DNA from 2 places in the Streptomyces sp. NBC_01515 genome. Region 2 is predicted to be linked to the other one. Evidence: riboswitches for the same ligand, from Rfam matches in the RefSeq annotation. Region 2 holds a riboswitch; the other holds the start of a gene.
The links. Region 2 has a riboswitch for glycine ahead of gcvT (glycine cleavage system aminomethyltransferase GcvT). Riboswitches for the same ligand answer to the same signal wherever they lie in the genome.
Positions count from the first base shown of each region.

Region 1: linked by a shared signal. The riboswitch ahead of gcvP (aminomethyl-transferring glycine dehydrogenase) and the one ahead of gcvT (glycine cleavage system aminomethyltransferase GcvT) in region 2 are both predicted to bind glycine.

Region 1 is NZ_CP109416.1:2,474,446-2,477,849, reverse strand. It holds gene OG407_RS10850 (DNA polymerase IV) at 1-1,123, shown strand, start outside; gene OG407_RS10845 (PRC-barrel domain-containing protein) at 1,045-1,416, opposite strand; glycine riboswitch at 1,531-1,626, shown strand; gene gcvP (aminomethyl-transferring glycine dehydrogenase) at 1,814-3,404, shown strand, end outside.
Region 2 is NZ_CP109416.1:7,763,129-7,766,532, reverse strand. It holds gene OG407_RS35230 (enhanced serine sensitivity protein SseB) at 1-343, opposite strand, end outside; gene OG407_RS35225 (AAA family ATPase) at 408-1,091, opposite strand; glycine riboswitch at 1,241-1,339, shown strand; gene gcvT (glycine cleavage system aminomethyltransferase GcvT) at 1,484-2,626, shown strand; gene gcvH (glycine cleavage system protein GcvH) at 2,738-3,115, shown strand; gene glyA (serine hydroxymethyltransferase) at 3,131-3,404, shown strand, end outside.

The DNA of each region.
Region 1 (3,404 bases), 5.3 Mb from region 2:
GGTCGGACCGGCGACGGGTGATCATCTGCGGCGGGCCGGGATCACCACGGTCGACGAGATCGCCGAGGCGGGCGAGGACGAACTCGTACGGCTGGTGGGCAAGGCGCACGGGCACGCGCTGTACGCGATGGCGCTGGCGCACGACGTGCGGCCCGTGGTGGCCGAGCGGGAGACCAAGTCGGTGTCGGTCGAGGACACGTACGACGTGGACATCCATGACCGGACCCGGGTCGGCCTGGAGGTGCAGCGGCTCGCCGACCGGTGCGTGCGACGGCTGCGGGCGGCCGGGCTGTCGGGGCGGACCATCGTCCTGAAGGTGCGGCGGTACGACTTCTCGACGCTGACCCGGTCCGAGACGCTGCGCGGGCCCACCGACGACCCGGGGGTGGTGCGGGAGGCGGCGGCCCGGTTGCTGGACTCTGTCGACACGACGGGCGGGGTACGGCTGCTCGGGGTGGGGGTCTCCGGGCTGGCCGACTACACGCAGGAGGACCTGTTCGCGCAGGCGGCGGGGGAGCAGGTCGATCTTCTTGAGGAGGAGCACACCGACGAAGAGGGGGGTGAGGAGCCGGCGGCGCCGGTGGAGCGGCGCTGGCCCGCGGGGCACGATGTGCGCCACGCCGGGTTCGGGCACGGGTGGGTGCAGGGGAGCGGGCTGGGGCGGGTGACCGTGCGGTTCGAGACGCCTGAGGATTCGGGGCCGGGGCGGGTGCGGACGTTCCGGACCGATGATCCTGAGCTGGAGTTGGCGGAGCCGTTGCCGTTGGTGGCGCGACGGGTGGGGGGCTTGGTGGCGGGGGCGATGGCAATGCCGTTGCTGCTGGCGGCGCGTGGAACCGGCGATCGGTCGGCCGAGCCGTTGTCGTCGGCGGAGCCAAGCCTCGGCGTTCCTCAGGCCGAGCCGTTGCCACCGGACGCGGGGTGTGCCGACGTCATGCCTGACCTGCCGACACCCTTGGTGGTGTCGGGCGTCGATGACCCTCCCGCCCCGTCACCACCCCCGGAGACTCCAAGCCCCAGCAAGGCCCCGCCCGCCGACCCCGCTCAGTTGTCCTCCGACCCCGCCAGCTTGCCGAAGTCGTGGTCCGGGACTGACGGAGGCGGGCCCACGTCGAGGCCGTAGTGGTGGTAAAGCTGGAGTTCCTGGTCGGGGGAGAGGTGGCGGCCCACTCCGAAGTCGGGGGCGTCCTTGATCAGGGAGCGGTCGAAGGGGATGTGGAGGGTGCCTTCGATCAGTTCGCTGGGCTCCAGGGGGACGAAGGCGTCCCTGGAGAACAGGCCGGTGCGTATGGCCGCCCACTCCGGTTCGCCGGTCGCGTCGTCGAGGTAGACCTCGTCGATCGTGCCGATCTTGGCGCCGGTGCGGTCGAACGCCTTGCGGCCGATCAGGTTGCGCGGATCGATATCGGTCTGCACGGGCCCTCCTCCTGGTCGCAACTCATCCGTAAGCACTACAAAAGAGCACATTGGGGAAGGTGGCCACTCGAAAGCTCGGCTTCAACGCGCGCTGGTAGGCTGGCGAACGGCTGCTGACCCCGTGCGGGAGAGTCCTCCAGACTTCATCGGAGGCGCCGAAGGAGCAAATCCTCCCCGGAATCTCTCAGGCTCACGTACCGCACGGACGAGGTCACTCTGGAAAGCAGGGCGCGTGTCGTCGACGGTGTCGACGGCTTGCGCTCTCACCGACGGTGAAAGCCGGTGACCTTCGGGTGGCCGGTGAAGCTCTCAGGTTGAGATGACAGAGGGGGAGGCCGTCCGGCACCCCGCTGTCGTGGTGCCCTCGAAGGTCGTGTCCGACCAGGAGGCCTCCCTAATGACCGTTCCTCGCATTCCGCTCTCCGAGCTCGAACAGGGCATCCCGTTCGAGCAGCGCCACATCGGGCCCGACCACGAGGCGCGGGCCAAGATGCTCGCGCAGGTCGGATACGGCTCCCTCGACGAGCTGACCGCCGCAGCGGTCCCGGATGTGATCAAGAACGCTGACGCTCTCGATCTGCCGGGCGCCCGTACCGAGGCCGAGGTGCTGGCCGAGTTGCGCTCCCTCGCGGACCGCAACGAGGTCCTCGGTTCCATGATCGGGCTCGGGTACTACGGAACCTTCACCCCGCCCGTGATCCTGCGCAACGTCATGGAGAACCCGGCTTGGTACACGGCCTACACGCCGTATCAGCCGGAGATCTCCCAGGGGCGGCTCGAAGCCCTTCTTAATTTCCAGACGATGGTTGCCGATCTGACCGGGCTGCCGACCTCCGGCGCCTCCCTGCTCGACGAGGGGACGGCCGCCGCGGAGGCCGTGGCCCTGTCGCGGCGCATGGGGAAGAACAAGAAGGGTCTGTTCCTGGTCGACGCGGACGCGTTGCCGCAGACCATCGCCGTGATCGAGACCCGTGCCGAGCCGGCCGGTGTCGAGGTCGTCGTCGCCGACCTCAGCGAGGGCATCCCTGCCGGGATCGCCGAGCGGGAGATCAACGGCGTGCTCGTGCAGTACCCGGGCGCCTCCGGTGCCGTACGCGACATCAAGCCGCTGATCGAGCAGGCGCACGCGCTCGGTGCGCTCGTCACCGTCGCCGCCGATCTGCTCGCGCTGACGTTGCTGAAGTCGCCGGGTGAGCTGGGGGCGGACATCGCGGTCGGTACGACGCAGCGGTTCGGGGTGCCGATGGGCTTCGGCGGGCCGCACGCCGGATACATGGCCGTGCACGAGAAGTTCGCGCGCAGCCTGCCCGGGCGGCTCGTGGGCGTCTCCGTCGACGCCGACGGAAACAGGGCCTACCGCCTCGCCCTGCAGACCCGCGAGCAGCACATCCGCCGTGAGAAGGCCACCAGCAACATCTGTACCGCCCAGGTGCTGCTCGCGGTGATGGCCGGCATGTACGCCGTCTATCACGGGCCCGAGGGGCTGAAGGGCATCGCTCGGCGGACGCATCGGTACGCCACGATCCTTGCGGCTGGCCTCCGCGTCGGCGGTGTCGAGGTCGTGCATGGTGGTTACTTCGACACGCTGACCGTCCGCGTTCCGGGCCGGGCCGCCGAGGTCGTCGCCGCCGCTCGCGAGGACGGCGTCAACCTGCACCTCGTGGACGCCGACCAGGTGTCCATCGCCTGCGACGAGACCACCACGCGTGCCCAACTGGCCGCCGTATGGACCGCGTTCGGGGTGGATGGCGACATCGAGGCGCTTGATGCGAGTGCCGAGGACACGTTGCCTGCCGGGCTGCTGCGCACCGATGCCTATCTCACGCACCCTGTCTTCCGCGACCACCGTTCCGAGACCGCGATGCTGCGGTACCTGCGTCGGCTCGCCGACCGGGACTACGCGCTCGACCGGGGCATGATCCCGCTCGGTTCCTGCACGATGAAGCTCAACGCGACCACCGAGATGGAGCCGGTCACCTGGCCCGAGT
Region 2 (3,404 bases):
CCTGCGGGGGCAGCCCGCGGGCGAACTCCACCGCCGGCGCGATCGTGAACGACAGATGCGAGCCGACGACCTGCCGGAACTGCTCCTCGGAGCTGAAGACCGGGACGAACGCCTGCCCCTCGATGTCCAGCGTCGGCAGGTCAAGGGGGCCGCTCTGCGGGCCGCCGCCGCTGGGGAGCGGGACCCAGACGAAGCTGCGGCCGAGCACCTCGACGATCCGGCCGCCGGCCGAGGGCATGCCGAGGGACGCGGAGAGCACCTCCTCCAGCTCGTTGCCCGGCCATCCGCCGTGCGGATGCGGGTGGGGGTACGCCTGACCGGGGAAGTCCGCCGGGAAGTCCATCTACCTACCGCCTGCTGGTGAAACCGCCTGCTGTAACCCTGCTGTGGCTGAAAAGGCTAGCGGCTCAGTCCGCGAAGTCGATCCGGCGCAGCACGTCCGCCGCGTCCCGGTCCAGGAGGACCGCCGAGTCGACGCCCCGGGGCAGATCACCGCGCTCCACCGCGCGCAGGAGCCGGGCGGCGGCCCTGCGGTGGCGCAGGAACGCGTACCGCGAGACCCCGCGCCCTCGCTCGCGCTGGCCGCCGAGCGCGGTGTCCGGGCTGACGTCGAGGAACACCAGGTGCAGCGCGCCGCCCCGGCGCCCGGCGGCGCGGGCCAGCCAGCCGCGCACCCAGGTCTGCGTACCGCAGTCGTGCACGACGGCTCCGGACGCGGAACGCAGCGCGCGGTGCAGTCCGGCGTAGTGGGCGAGGCGGACCAGGGGGCGGTAGACCGCGTAGGGCAGGACTCCGGCCATGTGGGCGTCCCAGCGGTCCCGGGTGTCCTGGCTGTCGACGCGGACGCCGTCGCCGCCCGCCACCGCGCGCCGCATCAGCGTGGACTTGCCGCTGCCGGGCAGGCCGGTGACCACGACCAGGTCGCGGGGGCCGAAGCGGAGTCCGTACGGGCTGTGCCCGCCGCGCTCGCGGAGATCGCGGACGGTCGGTACCGGGCGGGCCGGGCATGCCTCCCTGGCCGGGGCCGAGGGCTGCTCGGGCAGCGCTACGGCCGAGGTCGTGGCGTACACCGTGGTCCTTGTCACCGTGATCGTCCTCCCTGCGGGGTCAGGAAAGGTTCTCCCCACTGAACGTAAAGAGAAGGTAATGCACGGTGCCTCGCGGTTCCGTTCGCGTCCGGCCACAGGCCTGTTACAAAGCCTGTGCGATGATGTGCCCGCCTAACTGCATACCGGCCGCTTGAATCCGCGCGGGAGAGTCCCCAGCCAGCTGTTGCCGGGGCGCCGAAGGAGCAAGTCCCTCCCTTGAATCTCTCAGGCCCCGTTACCGCGCGGGCGAGGCACATCTGAAAAGCGGACCGCCGGCGACGGTGGTCCCACCCAAGGTGCAACCCATGTTCCGCGTGCGGTCATGGCGAACCTCTCAGGTCCCGATGACAGATGGGGAGGAACGACCTCGCCGTCATGCCTTGGGAGACCGACCGATGAGCAGTACCGCCACCCCTGAGAAGCGCCGCACCGCGCTCGACGCGCTGCACCGCTCGCTCGGTGCGACGATGACCGACTTCGCCGGCTGGGACATGCCGCTGCGCTACGGCTCGGAGCGCGACGAGCACCTCGCCGTCCGCACGAAGGCCGGCCTCTTCGACCTCTCCCACATGGGCGAGATCACGGTCACCGGACCGGACGCGGCCGCACTCCTCAACTACGCACTCGTCGGCAACATCGCCTCCGTGGGCGTGGGCCGCGCCCGCTACACCATGATCTGCCGGGCCGACGGCGGCATCCTGGACGACCTGATCGTCTACCGGCTGGCGGACACCGAGGCTGCATCTTCTACCTACATGGTGGTCGCCAACGCCTCCAACGCGCAGGTGGTGTTGGACGCGCTCACCGAGCGGGCCGCGGGCTTCGACGCCGTCGTCCGCGACGACCGTGACGCGTACGCGCTGCTCGCCGTCCAAGGTCCCGAGTCCCCCGGCATCCTCAAGTCGCTCACCGACGCCGACCTCGACGGCCTGAAGTACTACGCCGGTCTGCCCGGCACGGTCGCGGGCGTCCCCGCGCTGATCGCCCGCACCGGGTACACCGGCGAGGACGGCTTCGAGCTGTTCGTCTCCCCCGGTGACGCGGAGAAGCTGTGGCTCGCGCTGACCGAGGCCGGGGCGCCGGTCGGGCTGATCCCGTGCGGCCTGTCCTGCCGCGACACCCTGCGCCTGGAGGCCGGGATGCCGCTGTACGGGCACGAGTTGTCGACCTCCCTCACCCCCTTCGACGCCGGGCTCGGCCGGGTCGTGAAGTTCGAGAAGGACGGCGACTTCGTCGGGCGTACGGCCCTGGAGGCCGCCGCCGAGCGGGCCGCCTCGCAGCCGCCGCGCGTCCTCGTCGGGCTCGTCGCCGAGGGCCGCCGGGTCCCGCGCGCCGGGTACCCCGTCGTCGCCGACGGCCAGGTGATCGGCGAGGTCACCTCCGGCGCCCCCTCCCCCACGCTGGGCAGGCCCATCGCCATGGCCTACGTCGACGCCGCGCACGCGGCGCCGGGCACGGCCGGTGTCGGCGTGGACATCCGGGGCAGTCACGAGCCGTACGAAGTCGTGGCGCTGCCGTTCTACAAGCGCGAGAAGTGACAGTCGTCGTAGCGTCACGTCTGTGACCCGGGGCGGATCGCCCCTGTCCGCCGATGTCCTCCGTAGTCCCCCATTCATCAGCACTCCCCCGCGTACAGGAGAATTCAGGCCATGAGCAACCCCCAGCAGCTGCGCTACAGCAAGGAGCACGAGTGGCTGTCGGTCGCCGAGGACGGCGTCTCGACGGTCGGCATCACCGAGTTCGCGGCCAACGCGCTCGGCGATGTCGTCTACGCCCAGCTCCCCGACGTCGGCTCCACGGTGACCGCGGGCGAGTCCTGCGGTGAGCTGGAGTCGACGAAGTCGGTGTCCGACCTGTACTCGCCCGTCGGCGGCGAGGTCACCGAGATCAACGAGGACGTCGTGAACGACCCTTCGCTGGTGAACTCGGCCCCCTTTGAGGGGGGTTGGCTCTTCAAGGTGCGTGTCGCGGAGGAGCCGGGCGACCTGCTCTCCGCCGACGAGTACACCGCGTTTTCCGCCGGCTGAGGAGTCGTACACCTGATGTCTGTTCTGAACACGCCCCTGCACGAGCTCGACCCGGACATCGCCGCGGCCGTCGACGCCGAGCTGCGCCGGCAGCAGTCCACGCTGGAGATGATCGCCTCGGAGAACTTCGCTCCGGTCGCGGTCATGGAGGCGCAGGGCTCGGTCCTCACCAACAAGTACGCCGAGGGGTACCCGGGCCGTCGTTACTACGGCGGCTGCGAGTACGTCGACGTGGCCGAGCAGATCGCGATCGACCGGGTCAAGGAGCTGTTCGGCGCCGAGTACGCGA